2 regions of the Cupriavidus sp. C2SS-8b genome follow, and region 2 is predicted to be linked to the other one. Evidence: predicted binding sites of a transcription regulator. Region 2 holds the regulator's gene; the other holds the start of a gene.
The links. The regulator sigma-54, encoded in region 2, starts transcription at its own class of promoters, with help from an activator protein. The targets are predictions, from matches to a motif close to TGGCANGNAANCTGCTTT.

Region 1 (7,496 bases), 210 kb from region 2:
GGGCTTGCGCCGTGATGCCATCTGGCCCGTCGGTCATGGTGCTGCCGGGTACCGGCAAGAGCTTTGACCAGTTCCGGGCTGACGACGGCAACTGCCGGCAGTACGCATTCGGACAGGTAGGCGGCGTCAGTTCCGCGCAGGCGGCGAATACCAGCGCGGTGGGCAGCACGGTGGTCGGTACCGCGCTGGGCGCCGCCGCGGGCGCGGCATTCGGCGGCGGCGAGGGTGCAGCCGTGGGTGCCGGCGTGGGTCTGCTGACCGGTGCGGCATATGGCGCTGGCAATGCGCAGTACTCGGGCTACGGCACGCAGCGGCAGTATGACGCGGCCTACCTCCAATGCATGTATGCCAGCGGGCATCGCGTACCGGTCCACGGCAACATGGCGGTGGCGCGGCCGGGGCCGTCTTATTACTATCCGCCGCCCCCTCCGCCACCAGGGTACGGTGGATGGTATTGACCGGTCAGCCCTGTTCGGGCATGTGTCGCGCCTGCTCGCGCATCCATCGACAGAACTCGCGCGGCCGCGCCGCATGGTCGACGTCGCGACAGGCCTGATCGAGCGCGGCGTACTGGGCCGGTTCATCCCCCGCATAGTAGAAACGCAGGCGCTCCAGCCACGCGCGCCCTTGCGCGGCGTCTCCCGTCAGCGCCATCAGCCATGCGGTGCGGGCAATCATCGTCGGCGTCGGCAGCAGATGCACGGCGGCGATATGGGAAGGCAACAGTTGTGCGGCATTGGCGGGCGTGATGATCGCACGCTCGGCGACATCGGCTGACGCATACGGGCGGAACCAGTACGCGGGCATCGGCAGCGTGGCTCGACGCTCACGGCTGGCATACTCGCGCGCCTCGGCACGCCGGTAGTCCTGCCACATCGTAGCGAGCACGATCGCGCTGACCGCGGCGAACCCCGCCAGCAATCCTAGAGACAGCCAGCGCGGCATGTGCCATCGCCCGAAACCACTCGGCTCGAGCCAGCCCAGCATGAAGCAGAACGGCAGGAAGAAGTACAGGTAGTGCAGCGGGTACTCGAGCATCGAATGCGCGCACAGCATGGCCAGCCATGTCAGGACGACAACGGTTTGCGCCCTTTCGTCGCTATCCGCCTGCACCAGCCGGACACACACCACGCGCCACAACCATCCCGCCAACGCAATGGCCACGCCTGCGGTCCCGACAATTCCAGTCTTGGCCAGCAGGTCGAGTATCGCGTTGTGCGAATGCAGCGCCATCTCGACCTTCACGCCGACCTGCGGCAACTGCTGGAACTGCGCCCAGCCGAATTCGCCCCAGCCTACGCCGAGCCATGGATGCGTGCGGAACATGGCCCAGGCGTGGGTCCACAGCGCGCGGCGAGCGGATGTCTGGTCGGCGGACTTCAGTTGTGCGACGGTATCGAACAGGCGCCAGTCGAAGGCGTGGCTTGCGGCTTTGATGGTCGGCTGCAGCGCCAGCAGGACGATGACCGTGACGACTGCCGCAACCAGAAGGCCGACGGGTCGCTGCATCGGATCGATATCGCGACGCGCACCGCGCGCAAGCCATGCGGCGATGATGGCGTACAGCGCCGCGATGCCCACGTGCAAGACGCCTGTGCGTGAGCCTGACAGGACGATGCCGCTTTCCAGCAGGACCACGGCTGCCAGCCACATCGGGAAACGCAGCTTGCCGCGCGAGGCTAGCCATGTCGCGGCGACCAATGCCATGCCCTCTATGGTGGCCTGGTGATTGGGCTGGTTGACGTTGCCCCAGAGGCGGCGGTTGTCGTCGTAAAAATAGGCAGAGACAAGGCCGAAGCTATGGGACTCAAGGTGGAAGAGTTGGACCCACTGAGCCAGGGTGCCGAGCAGGCCTGCGAGGAGGAAAGCGGTGGCGAAGGCGTCTGCTACGGCACGGCGGTTGTTTGGCAACGTGGAAGCGCCATGACGCCACGCGGCGAGCATGACTGTTGCGCCGAGTGCCAGTGTGAGTTGCGTCGTGAAGCGACTGCCGGTCAGGTCATTGAGGCCGGAGGCTGATTGGAGTGCGCCGAGGGCGATCAGCCAGAGTGGAAGGCTTGCAATCGAGGAGATTTGGGAGTCGGACTTCGATCGGAGTGTCGATAACGTCAGCAAGCCAGTAAGCAGCAGGAATGCCGCCGCCGCTGCCCATTCGCCGTAGAAGGTGGCCTGCGGCAAAGTGTGCCGGGAAACCAGTAGCGGGAAAGCAATCGTGAGGACAAGAAAGATCGCCGGAACGGCGGTCTTGGGCTGCGGCATGCGACGCCTTGTTGGCAAAAGGCGCATGATAGCTTGAGGGACGGGCAAACAAAAAGCGCCCGAAGGCGCTTTGATCAGGAAGTAAGGTCTATCGCCCAAACGCAAAGACCTCGATCCAGTTACGGACAATCGCCCGAACCCGGCTTGAAGGCACGCGAGCTTGCTGATGCTGTAGTGCAAGTCGTGCCCGAATTCGTCCACGTCAGAGTATTGCTCCCGGCAGTGAACGTGGGCGTATCGACAATCGTAAGGTTCACGGGCGGGGTTGCTGTGTCGGTGGCACCAGTAGTCACAGTGATGACGCCATCCACTACTGCTGTCGCCGTGGCAACGGTGATGTTCTTCGTCACGTTGATACTCGGGATACCGTTGGCGCCCGAATCGCAAGCGGTAAGAGCCCCCAGTTCTTGGTAGCACATTGAGACGGCAGTTTTGACTGCAGCCAATTCGGCCATTGCACCGGCGGCCCGAGTACGCGAAGTGTAGTCGCTGTACTGGGGAATAGCGATCGCCGCCAAAATACCAATAATCGCCACAACGATCATCAGTTCGATCAGCGTAAAGCCCTTCTGAACCCGACGGCCCAGCTTTTTGATTTGTTGTACCCGTTGCATGAGATGACCCCTCGAAGAGATTTTAGGTTGATGCACTGCACGTCTTCGATCTGTGAAGTGCGGGGAGGATAGAGCAGTTACCGTGCCAAGCACCGATACCCCACTAACAGGGGGCCAGGCGACAAATTTCGTCACCCGGCAAATGAGCACCCATGTCCTAGCACCAAAAATTGTCAGTTGTCTGCCAATGTCTCCTGCCAGACCGACAAAATATGCGATAACTCACATAAGTTAGCCCCGCATTTCGGGGCATCCATCAGCAGAAAAGGGCAGCCACCAGGGCTGCCCTTTGCTATGCGGCGTTCAGAACGCCGGCTTCGTCAGGCTGTCTGTGCAGCGCGGCGGCTCATCAGCTTGCCGACCACGACCACCAGGAGCGCCCCGGCAATACCGAACACCAGGTGGGCATGCGGCACGTTGAGTTCGAACCAGGCGGCATCGACCGGATCGCTCACCAGCATTTCACCGGCCAGGTAGCCCAGCAGCGCAGCACCCAGCACGATGATGACCGGGAAGCGCTCCATGACCTTGAGCAGCAGCGTGCTGCCGAACACGATCAGCGGGATCGACAGGCCCAGGCCCAGGATCAGCAGCATCAGCTGGCTGCCCTCAGGACCCTTCTGCGCGGCAGCAGCCACGGCCACCACGTTGTCCAGGGACATGACGAGGTCGGCGATCAGGATGGTGCGGATGGCTTGCCAGATGTTGTCCTTGGCGTCGTGGCCGTCTTCGTCATCTTCGCCGGTCAGCAGTTGCACGCCGATATAGACCAGCAGCACGGCGCCGACGATCTTCAGGTACGGCAGGCTCAGCAGCTTGACGGCGGCCACGGTCAGCACCACCCGCATGATGATGGCGGCGGCGCTACCCCAGAAGATGGCCTTCTTCTGTTGCGCGGGCGGCAAGTTGCGCGAGGCGAGCGCGATAACGACCGCGTTGTCGCCGGACAGGACGATGTTGGTCAGGATGATCGATCCCAACGCAATCCAGAACGTGGTGGAAGACAGCAGTTCCACGGCAGTGCTCCTCGAGGTTTTCTATCTAATATGTCCGACCGCGCCCGATTGCGGCAGTTCGGATGTCTGAAAAAACAGACATGTATAGCGTGCGAACCTTTCGATTCGATTTCAAGTCAGCAGCAAACTTCTCGGGAAATACCCTAGGAAGCGCTTCGCCACAATGACATTGCCCCCGCACTTGGCGGGGGCAATCCCGCTCCAGCCACGCCGGAGCGGTTCCACACAGGGCCTTGCGCGCCGCATGAGCGCGCCGGGCCTGGATGTGTGACTTACAGCTTGGCCTTCAGCAGGCGAGCCATTTCCGACGGGTTCTTGGTCACCGTGATACCGCAGGCTTCCATGATTTCCAGCTTGGCCTGGGCGGTGTCGGCACCACCCGAGATCAGCGCGCCGGCGTGGCCCATGCGCTTGCCCGGAGGCGCGGTGACACCAGCGATGAAGCCAACCACCGGCTTCTTCATGTTGTCCTTGATCCAGTGGGCCGCATTGGCTTCGTCGGGACCGCCGATCTCGCCGATCATGACCACGGCGTCCGTATCCGGATCGTCGTTGAACATCTTCATGACGTCGATGTGCTTCAGGCCGTTGATCGGGTCGCCACCGATACCGACAGCCGACGACTGGCCCAGGCCCAGCGCGGTCAGCTGGCCCACGGCTTCGTACGTCAGCGTACCCGAGCGCGACACCACGCCGATGCGGCCCTTGCGGTGGATGTGACCCGGCATGATGCCGATCTTGATCTCGTCCGGCGTGATCAGGCCCGGGCAGTTCGGTCCCAGCAGCAGGGTCTTCTTGTTCTCGCGGCGCATGCGGTCCTTGACTTCCATCATGTCGCGCACGGGGATGCCTTCGGTGATGCAGACCACCAGGTCCAGGTCGGCGTCAACGGCTTCCCAGATGGCGGCAGCGGCGCCTGCGGGCGGCACGTAGATGACGGAAACGGTGGCGCCGGTCTGGGCCTTGGCATCCTTCACGCTGGCGTAGATGGGAATGCCTTCGAAGTCTTCGCCGGCCTTCTTCGGGTTCACGCCTGCGACAAAGCAGTTCTTGCCGTTGGCATAGTCACGGCAGCCACGGGTGTGGAACTGGCCGGTCTTGCCAGTGATGCCCTGGGTGATGACCTTGGTGTCTTTGTTGATCAGAATCGACATACGTTATTCCTTTGCTTGGCTCTGGCAGCACGGGCACGCAGCCACGCGCGCTGCCCCAGTCCGCTTGAATGTTTTCGGCGCCCGGATTACTTCTTGCCGGCGGCAGCAGCCACAACCTTCTGGGCGGCTTCTTCCATGGTGTCGGCAGCGATGATCGGCAGGCCTGAATCGGCCAGCATCTTCTTGCCCAGGTCTTCGTTGGTGCCCTTCATGCGGACCACCAGCGGAACCGTCAGGTTCACAGCCTTCGATGCCGAGATCACGCCTTCGGCGATCACGTCGCAGCGCATGATGCCGCCGAAGATGTTGACCAGGATGGCTTCCACGTTCGGGTTCTTCAGCATCAGCTTGAAGGCCTCGGTCACCTTCTCGGTGGTGGCACCGCCGCCCACGTCGAGGAAGTTGGCCGGCTCGCCGCCGAACAGCTTGATGGTGTCCATGGTGGCCATGGCCAGGCCGGCGCCGTTCACCAGGCAGCCGATGTTGCCGTCCAGCGAGATGTAGGCCAGGTCGAACTTCGAAGCTTCGATTTCGTTGGCGTCTTCTTCATCCAGGTCGCGGTAGGCGACGATTTCCGGATGACGGAACAGCGCGTTCGAGTCGAAGTTGAACTTGGCGTCCAGCGCGATGACCTTGCCTTCGCCGGTCAGGATCAGCGGGTTGATTTCGGCCAGCGAAGCGTCGGTGTCGTAGAACGCCTTGTACAGGCCTTGCAGGGCCTGGCGAGCCTGGGCCACCGAAGCGTCGGGCACGCCGATCTTGCGGGCGATGTCGTCGGCGTCAGCATCGGTCAGGCCGGTCGACGGCTCGATGATCAGCGTGTGGATCTTTTCCGGGGTGTGGGCAGCGACTTCCTCGATGTCCATGCCGCCTTCGCTCGATGCCATCAGGGCGATCTTCTGCGACACGCGGTCCACCACCAGCGAAACGTACAGTTCCTTCTTGATGTCGGCGCCTTCTTCGATCAGCAGGCGGTTGACCTTCTTGCCTTCCGGACCGGTCTGGTGCGTGACCAGCTGCATGCCCAGGATGTTGGTGGCGTAGGTCTTGACGTCGTCGATGCTCTTGGCAACCTTCACGCCGCCGCCCTTGCCGCGGCCACCCGCATGAATCTGTGCCTTGACCACCCAAACCGGGCCGCCAAGCTCTTCTGCGGCCTTCAGGGCCTCGGCAACCGAGAACGCGGGGATGCCGCGCGGAACCGGCACATTGTATTTGCGCAGGATTTCCTTGCCTTGGTACTCATGGATATTCATGCGTGTTTCCTTTCGGGTAGGCGTAAAAGGTAGAAGGGAAGAATCTGAAAGAAGACGAACTCTCTCGTCCGTGGCCGATCCTGAGGATCAGCCGGAAGTGCCGGTTGGCCGGTCGTACGGAACATTGCCGTGGCCGGCAGCCGCGTGCGCCTGAGGCGTGTTCGCAGCGGCCTGCTCCGCCTCGGCCCGAACCTTGGGCTTCGGCTGGTGACCATACCAGCGTGGGTAAAACTCTCGAACCACCTCGCCATCGAAACGCAGCGCGTGGCAGCCGTTCAACTGGTAAGGGGGTTCGGGATTGGGATCGTCGTCGGCACCATCGCGAATGCTGATGACTTCGCCGGCGAATGCCTGGATTGCGGCGCTCGGCAGCACGCCGGCGGCTTCGGTCAGGTGCGAGCAGCCCTGGATACCGGACAGCCGCTCGCGCACCGCCTTGCGGAAGCCCTTGCGCAGGTTCAGCCCGATCAGCTTGCGGTAAGCCGGGCCAATCTGGTCGCATTGCGTCGGATACGGCACCCAGTCGGAACAAGCCTCCGCATCCAGCACGTTGAGTTGCTCGTCGATCGTGACGCGCAGCCACAGGTCGTGCAGCGGCTGGCCCACCGGACGGATCCGGCCGCCCGCCAGGTCAATGTCACGCGGCTTGGTGTCGGTCAGGTTGACCTCGATGTCCCACAAGCCGTCTTCCCTGAGGTAAGCCTGGGCCGTAATGGCGCGGGTATGACGCGGGGAACGGTTGACGGGCTGGGAAAGAGGCATGACCAGACTGGGAATACGGGGGCAAGTACCGCGGGGGCAAGGTACCGTGGAAAGGCAACGGCGCCGAAAAACCCGAAGAGTTTAACATGCCGGACCGCTTTGCCCGGGAACATCCGCATGCGCCAAGTGTCGGCGTCGGATTGTCGGCCAACCGGAGCGGAAAACCGGCGGCTAAAAGCCATATGGCCGCTCCCGGTGCCGGATTCGGCCCACGGCGTAGCTGGCATACGGCCGAATACACTTGTCGCCAGTACTGGTATTGCCATGAACTCGGACCCGATACGCGGGCCGGCCGCCCTATTCCATCCCGTCCGGATACTCGTCCTCGGCCCCCTGGATCACCTTGCCGATGACCGAGCGCGAAAAACCGCGCGCCATCATGAAACGGATCTGCTTCGCCCGCTCTTCCGGCGTGGCGGGCGGAGTGCCAAAGCG
Region 2 (7,496 bases):
CACTGGATCGGGGAAACCGGCCGCCGGATCGGGCGCGGCGACCGCCATGCTGCCAGGCTAGACGTACCTGGCGACACGGGAAAACCACGCACGCAGGCGGCTATGCCGCCGGAGCGAGTTCCCGGTGTCTCACCAGCACATTACCATGCGCGCGGAAATAGTTGGCGAGCCTTTCCGCAATATAGACCGAACGGTGCTGTCCGCCGGTGCAGCCGATGGCGACGGTCAGGTAGCTGCGGTTATCCGCAATGAAGCTTGGCAGCCACTTTTCGACATAGGCGCGGATGTCTTCGGCCATGGCCAGCACCATCGGCTGGGCCTGGAGGAAGTCGATCACCGGGGCATCGCGACCGGTCAGCGGGCGCAGCGCCAGGTCGTAGTAAGGGTTGGGCAGCGAGCGCACGTCGAAGACCATGTCGGCGTCGCTGGGCACGCCGTGCTTGAAGCCGAACGACTCGAACAGCAGCGTCAGACGCTGGCTGTCCTCGCGGATCAGCTCCTTGATCCAGCTGCGCAGCGTATTGGTGCGCACGTTGCTAGTATCGATGCGGTGCGCAGACTCGGCCAGCGGGCTGAGCAGTTCGCGCTCCATCTCGATGGCTTCCATCAGCCCGCGGTCATTGAACGCCGCCCGTTCTTCCTCGGAGCGGGGCGCGCCGTTGGTCAGAATCGACAGCGGATGGCGGCGACGCGTTTCCGAGTAGCGCTGCACCAGTGCGTCGGTGCTGGCCGTGAGGAACACGACCTCGACCTGATGGGTCTCCGCCAGTTGACGAACCGTGTCGGGCAGGTGGTCCAGCGATTCGCGGCTGCGGATATCGGTGGCGACGCCAAGGTGCGTATAGCCCTCGCCTGCAAGATAGCGGGCCAGGTCGGGGATGAATTGGGCCGGCAGGTTATCGACGCAATAGTAGCCTGCATCTTCAAGCACGTTCAGTGCGACGGATTTGCCGGAGCCGGAGATGCCGGTGATGAGGATGATGCGCATAGCATCGGAAGCATAGCATCCGGAAGTGGCCACGTCATGACAGCGGCCGCGCTGACAAAAATGGCGAACCGCGCGGTTCGCCATTTTGTCGGGATCGACCGCCGATTACTTCGACAGGCATTCCTTCATGTACGCCTTGTATTCGTCGCCCTTCTTGCCCTTGCCTTCCTTGCTGCACGCTGACATCTTTTCCTGCTGGGTCTTGGTCGGCTGCACGCCCTTGGCCGAGAGGCACTGCTTCATGAAGGCCTTGCGATCGTCGCCCTTCTTGCCGGCAGCCTGATCGTTGCAGTCCTTCATCTTTTGCTGCTGCGCGGTGGGCGCCTTGGCCGACGATGCGGGCATAGCCTTGTCGCCCGGGCCCGGAGCTGCCGGCATGGCGGGGTTTGCGGGAGTGGCGGGCGCAGCGGGGGTAGCCGGCGTAGCGGGCTTGGCGGGCGTAGCAGGTGTTGCAGGCTGTGCCATGACGCCAGTGGCCAGCAGCGGCGTCACCAGCACACACATCGCGATCAGTTTCTTCATGCTTGCTCTCCTGGGTGTGGAAAACTTCATGGCCGCGGTTTGCTGGCTCAAGGCTGGCGCCGCGGCGCCGAACTGGGCTCCATGCCCATTACAGCACAAAACGATGGAAGTCCCCACCCCGTTGACCAATTTGTCAACGGCGATGTAAGCAATTGAAAACGGGCCCCGATGCCTCAGAGCAGCCTGCCTTGCCCGCGCGAGACCGCATCGGCCTGCATCGCGGCGCGCTGCCGATCCATGAAATCGCGCAGCGTATCGATGCCGCGCAGGCGCAGGATGGTGTTGCGCACGGCGGCCTCGACCAGCACGGCGAGGTTTCGGCCGGCCGCCACCTGGATCTTGACCATATGGATCGGCAGGCCCAGCACGTCGAGGTACTGCGAATCGAGCGGCAGGCGTTCGAACTCGCCGTCGTTGCGGCGCACCAGCTGGACCACCAGCTTCATCTTCATCTTCCGCCGTACGGCGGTCTCGCCGAAGATCGTCTTGATATCGAGCAGGCCCAGGCCGCGTACTTCGAGCAGGTTCTGCAGCAGCGGCGGGCAGCGGCCTTCAATGAAATCCGGTCCCAGGCGCACGAAATCCACCGCGTCGTCGGCGACCAGGCCGTGGCCGCGCGAGATCAGTTCCAGGCCGAGTTCGCTCTTGCCCAGGCCCGACTCGCCCATGACCAGCACGCCCATGCCGAGGATGTCGAGGAACACGCCGTGCATGGTCACGCGCGGCGCCGAGATTCGCGACAGGTACAGCCGCAGGTGGTCGATGACCGCCGCCGAGGAGACCGGCGTGGTGAACAGCGGCGTGGAAGAGCGCGTGCAGCGCAGTTCCAGGTCCGGCGGCGGCTCCATGCCGTCGGCCACGACCAGGAACGGCGGCTCGAGCAGGATCAGCTCGCCCATCTGGCGCTTGCGGGTCTCGTCGTCGAGGCGCTGGTAATAGGTGATTTCGGGCTTGCCGAGCACCTGGATCCGGTTCGGGTGAATCAGGTTCAGGTGGCCGACCAGGTCCGCGGCCGAGGTGGCCTCGCGGGCAAACTCCACGTCGAAGGCGCGATCCGCACCCTCCAGGCCAGCCACCCACGAGAGTTTGATGTCGGCTGCGTTGTCGTCGAAGATCGACTGGGAGGTGACGCCGGTGAGTTCCATGCGTGATGACTTTCGGGGCGGGGACTGTGCCGGATTTTACGATGGTCCGGTCTGTTGCCAGCCCAGGGGAGGGATCAGGGATGCCACTGCGTCAGGAGTTCATGGACCGCGTCCGGCGTGGCCAGGGTTGCCAGGCCTTCGCGCATGTCGCGATCCGACAGCAGCTGGGCGATTTCGGAAAGAATCTCGAGATGCTGCTGCGTAGCCTGTTCCGGCACCAGCAGGAAGATCAGCAGCGAGACCGGCTTGCCATCCGGCGATTCGAACGGGATCGGCTCGGCCAGCCGCATGAAGGCCGCCAGCGGTTGCTTCAGTCCCTTGATGCGCCCGTGCGGAATGGCCACGCCCGCGCCCAGGCCGGTCGAACCGAGCGACTCGCGCGCGAACAGGTTGTCGGTCACGGTCGCCCGCGCCACGCCATGGTTGTTCTCGAATAAGAGCCCGGCTTGCTCGAATACACGCTTCTTGCTGGTGACGCTGACGTCGAGGTTGATGTTGCCGGGTGGCAGCAGTTTGGCCAAACGATTCATGGGCGATGCGAGGATTTCAGTTAGCAGGCAGATCGGACTGCTCAGCCCGGAAACGAAGTGGGGCCGGTTTGCGGCCACGCCATGGCTCACCAGGCGTTCGGCCATTATAGAGCAGCGTCTCCCCTGTCCTTGTGCAATGCAGCGCCGGGCCCCTGTATGGCCCGGTCCGTGCTGGTGCCGCCACACCTGGGTACGGTGGCCGCGCCGGAGTCGCCACGCGCGATGTCTTGGAGAGCATACACCGTGCTGCGCCAGTTGCGAACACTTGTGTCCAGGACGCGCGCCAGGTCAGGGCTACAGATGCAAAAAAGCCGCGCTACATGGCGCGGCTTGCTTTTATCAGTCCTGTTTCAATGCCCAGCCTTGCGGCTGGCAGGCTTGATCATTGCTGCTGTAGTTGAGACTCGGCCATCTGGTACTTGACCGCTTCGCGGTCGTGGCCTTGAACGCGGTCCTTATAGCGAAGCACCTGGCGGTCCAGCTTGTCGACAAGTGCGTCGATGGCCGCATACAGGTCTTCGTGATGGGCTTCCACAAAAATGTCCTTGCCCCGAAGGTGCAAATTGATTTCCGCGTACTGACGCCTGTCCTTTTCCTTGTGATTGTCGACTGAGAGTAGCACGCTGACGCCAATGACTTGATCGAAATGCCTGACGATACGCTCCAGCTTCGTTTCCACGTACTCACGCAGCGGCGGCGTGATGTCCAGGTGGTGTCCACTGATCTTGAAGTTCATAGCGCTTCTCCTTCTGAAAGAGCTGCACCAGGCAGGCGGTGCAACTCGGCTACAAAGTCTTGCGGAGATTGACAGCAGGGATCTTCAGGGCTTCGCGATACTTGGCGACGGTACGGCGCGCGACAACGAAGCCTTGTTCACCCAGCAATTCGGCAATTCGGCTGTCGGAAAGAGGACTCCTCGGGTCTTCGGCTCCTATAAGTTGCTTGATCAAGGCGCGGATCGCCGTTGAGGAAGCCGCCCCACCGGTTTCGGTGGAAACGTGGCTGCCAAAAAAGTACTTCAGTTCGAAAGTACCCATCGGCGTTGCCATGTATTTATTGGTCGTCACCCGGGATATGGTTGACTCGTGTAATCCCAGTGTATCGGCAATCTCCCGCAAAACCAAGGGGCGCATCGCGATTTCCCCGTGCGTGAAGAAGTTCTTCTGACGCTCGACAATCGCCTGCGAAACTCGCAGGATCGTGTCGAACCTTTGCTGGATATTCTTGATCAGCCAGCGCGCTTCCTGCAGCTTTTGCTGCAGCCCCGCGGCACCGGATTCTCCCTTGGCGCCACGCAGGATCTGCGCGTACATGTCGTTGATGCGCAGGCGCGGCATCACATCCGGATTGAGCTGCGCGATCCAGCCGCCGCCGCCCTTGCGCACGAATACGTCGGGCACCACGAAGTCCGCTTCAGGGCGGCTGTATGCGTGGCCCGGGTAGGGCGCGAGCGAGCGGATCAGTTCATGCGCGGCCTTGAGCGCTGCTTCATCCACCTGCAGTGCTTTTTTCAGGCGCGTGTAGTCGCGCACGGCAAGCAGTTCGAGATGATGGTTGACGATCGAGAGCGCCAGCTCGCGCTGCGGATGCTGCAGCCGGCGCAGTTGCAAGCTCAGGCATTCGGCGGCATTGCGCGCGCCCACGCCGGGCGGGTCGAAGCTTTGCAGCAGCGTGAGGATCGCCTGCAATTCGTCGACCTCGAATTCGAGTTCCTCGGGCAACTCGGTGCAGATCTCGTCGAGCGACGCGCTCAGGTAGCCATCGTCGTCGAGCGATTCGATCAGGAAGATCGCCAGGCCCTTGTCGCGCGTCGAGATCTTCAGCGGCGCGAGCTGCTCCATCAGGTGTTCGCGCAGGGTGGGTTCGGCGTCGCGCAGCTGCATGGGCGTCTTCTCGTCGTCCTCACCCTGCGGGCGCCGCGCGAAATCGTCCAGGCTCCAGTCGCTGCCGTAATCTTCGCTACCGCTGTCGCTATAGCTCTCATCCTCGCTGGCCGGGCTGCTGGCGTTCGCGTCGCTGTTGCCCTGCGGTTCGGCCGGTGCGGGCGCGGGTGCGCTCTGCAGGTTGACCGAGCCATCGGCCGCCACGCGCAGCGGGCTGTCGATCCAGTCGTTCTCGCGCTCCAGCAGCGGGTTTTCCGTCAAGGCCTGCTCGACTTCCTGCTGCAGCTCAAGCGTAGAAAGTTGCAGCAGCCGGATCGACTGCTGCAGTTGCGGCGTGAGTGCCAGATGCTGGGAGAGACGGAGCTGTAGCGACGGTTTCATGCGACCTATTCTATGCGCATCCAACCGATGTTGGAACGGAAATTGCTATCGCTGATGCTGCCTGATCGTCTCTGCCAAGCGCACCTGCCGCCCCGGCTTCACATGCGGAAGTTTTCGCCCAGGTAGACGCGGCGCACCGACTCGTTGGCGATGATTTCGTCGGGCTGGCCCGATGCGAGTACGGTGCCTTCGCTGATGATGTACGCGTGGTCGCAGATGCCAAGCGTCTCGCGCACGTTGTGGTCGGTGATCAGCACGCCGATATTGCGCGCCTTGAGGAAGCTGACGATGCGCTGGATCTCGCCGACCGCGATCGGGTCCACGCCGGCGAACGGTTCATCGAGCAGGATGAAGCGTGGCGAGGAAGCCAGCGCGCGGGCGATTTCCACGCGGCGGCGCTCGCCGCCCGACAGCGACAGCGCAGGGTTGTTGCGCAGGTGGGCGATCTGCAGGTCGTCGAGCAGCGTATCGAGGCGGCTGTCGATCTCGGCCTTCGGCAGCGGCTTGCCGTTGACCAGCTGCAGCTCCAGCACCGCGCGGATGTTCTCTTCCACATTGAGCTTGCGGAACACCGACGCTTCCTGCGGCAGGTAGGAGAGGCCCATGCGCGCGCGCTCGTGGATGGCCAGGCCGCTGATGTGCTGGCCGTCGAGCACGATATCGCCCTCGTCCAGCGCGACGAGGCCCACGATCATGTAGAACGACGTGGTCTTGCCCGCGCCATTGGGGCCGAGCAGGCCCACCACCTCGCCGCTCTTCACCTCGAGCGATACGTCCTTCACCACCGTGCGCGACCCGTAGCGCTTCTTCAGGTGGCGCACGACCATCGTGCTGCTGTCGGCACGGGCGTCGGGAGCGGCGGAAGCGGGCGTGGGGGCGAGCATTGCGGTATCGGTCATGGTGGCGGTGATGCGTTCGGGCGCGTGATTCAGGGCTTGCTGGACGGCGCGGGTGCCGACTTCAGGTCGAGGGGCGGGCTGGCGGCCGCACCGCTGGCCTCCTGGCGCGGCGAGAGCACGGCGCGCACGCGTCCCGACGGATTGCCGGCCGACGTGTTGTCGCCGCCGCCGGCGGCGGTGTAGAACTCGTTGCGGCTGTCATAGGTCAGGACCGCGCCGCGGATCTCGTCGACCAGCTTGGCCCCCTGCAGCCGCGCCATGCGCGCGTGGCCGATCAGCTTGGACACCTCCTGCTTGCCATCGTATTCGATGCGGTCGCCCCAGCCGTCCATGTACTCGTCCACGCCTTCACGCTTCTGGCGGATATAGGCCTGCTTGCCGCCCTTGGCCGTGGCCACCGCGTACTGGTAGCCCTCGGGGTCGGTGCGGATCTCGGCCGCGTCCGACTTCAGCACCATGGTGCCCTTGGTCAGGACCACGTTGCCGGTCAGCGTGTAGATCTGCTTGACGTCGTCGTAGCTGGCGTTGTCGGCTTCCAGGACCAGCGGCTTGTCCTTGTCCGCGCGTTCGGCATGGGCGCCCAGCGGCGCCAGCGCGGCAATCGCGGTGGCCACGGCCAGCAGCAGCGGGGCGGCGCTCCGGCGGGACAGGGTCGTCAGGGAAGCAATCATGTTGGCAAGGGTCGCAGAAAAGCGGAGGGTCGGGCGCGATGCTCAGGTCCGCGGTGCCGCCCCGTCGGGCGCGGGCGGCTGTTGTTGTCAGGATCCCGGAGTCCGGGTGGGCGCACCGGTGATGATGGTGCCGCGTACGTTGCCCAGCAATTGTACTTCGCGGGTAACGTTGTTGAAGACCAGCCCGTTGGCGGTCATGACCGACGGGCCGCGCGTGAGCTTCACGGCCTTGTCGGTCTTGACGATGTCGTCATTGACCAGGACCTGGAAGTACTCCGACGCGGCCGTCATCAGCGGGTCCTTTGCGGCATCGGCGCCCTTTTGCCGCTCGATGAAGCCGTTGCCGTACAGGTCGATCACCGAGCCTTCGGCATTCATGCGGCCGCGATCGGCGCGCGCGGTGACCGGCGGACGCTCGGGCTGGTAGGCGCGCATGGCGGGACGGGTGAACTCGTAGGTCTGGTCGTCGTCGTAATG

Region 1: a site for sigma-54 is predicted at 2,944-2,961, ahead of ACIGJB_RS02830 (pilin). Genes of this name have one in related genera too.

What each region holds. Positions count from the first base shown of each region.
Region 1 is NZ_CP172716.1:609,661-617,156, reverse strand. Features, by position in the region: gene ACIGJB_RS02840 (YMGG-like glycine zipper-containing protein) at 1-458, shown strand, start outside; gene ACIGJB_RS02835 (PglL family O-oligosaccharyltransferase) at 463-2,259, opposite strand; gene ACIGJB_RS02830 (pilin) at 2,379-2,873, opposite strand; gene ACIGJB_RS02825 (TerC family protein) at 3,194-3,889, opposite strand; gene sucD (succinate--CoA ligase subunit alpha) at 4,162-5,043, opposite strand; gene sucC (ADP-forming succinate--CoA ligase subunit beta) at 5,130-6,299, opposite strand; gene ACIGJB_RS02810 (DUF2889 domain-containing protein) at 6,387-7,061, opposite strand; gene recX (recombination regulator RecX) at 7,359-7,496, opposite strand, start outside.
Region 2 is NZ_CP172716.1:402,407-409,902, forward strand. Features, by position in the region: gene rapZ (RNase adapter RapZ) at 101-988, opposite strand; gene ACIGJB_RS01865 (PsiF family protein) at 1,094-1,510, opposite strand; gene hprK (HPr(Ser) kinase/phosphatase) at 1,684-2,655, opposite strand; gene ACIGJB_RS01875 (PTS sugar transporter subunit IIA) at 2,730-3,185, opposite strand; gene hpf (ribosome hibernation-promoting factor, HPF/YfiA family) at 3,568-3,921, opposite strand; gene ACIGJB_RS01885 (RNA polymerase factor sigma-54) at 3,971-5,449, opposite strand; gene lptB (LPS export ABC transporter ATP-binding protein) at 5,548-6,348, opposite strand; gene lptA (lipopolysaccharide transport periplasmic protein LptA) at 6,378-7,019, opposite strand; gene lptC (LPS export ABC transporter periplasmic protein LptC) at 7,107-7,496, opposite strand, start outside.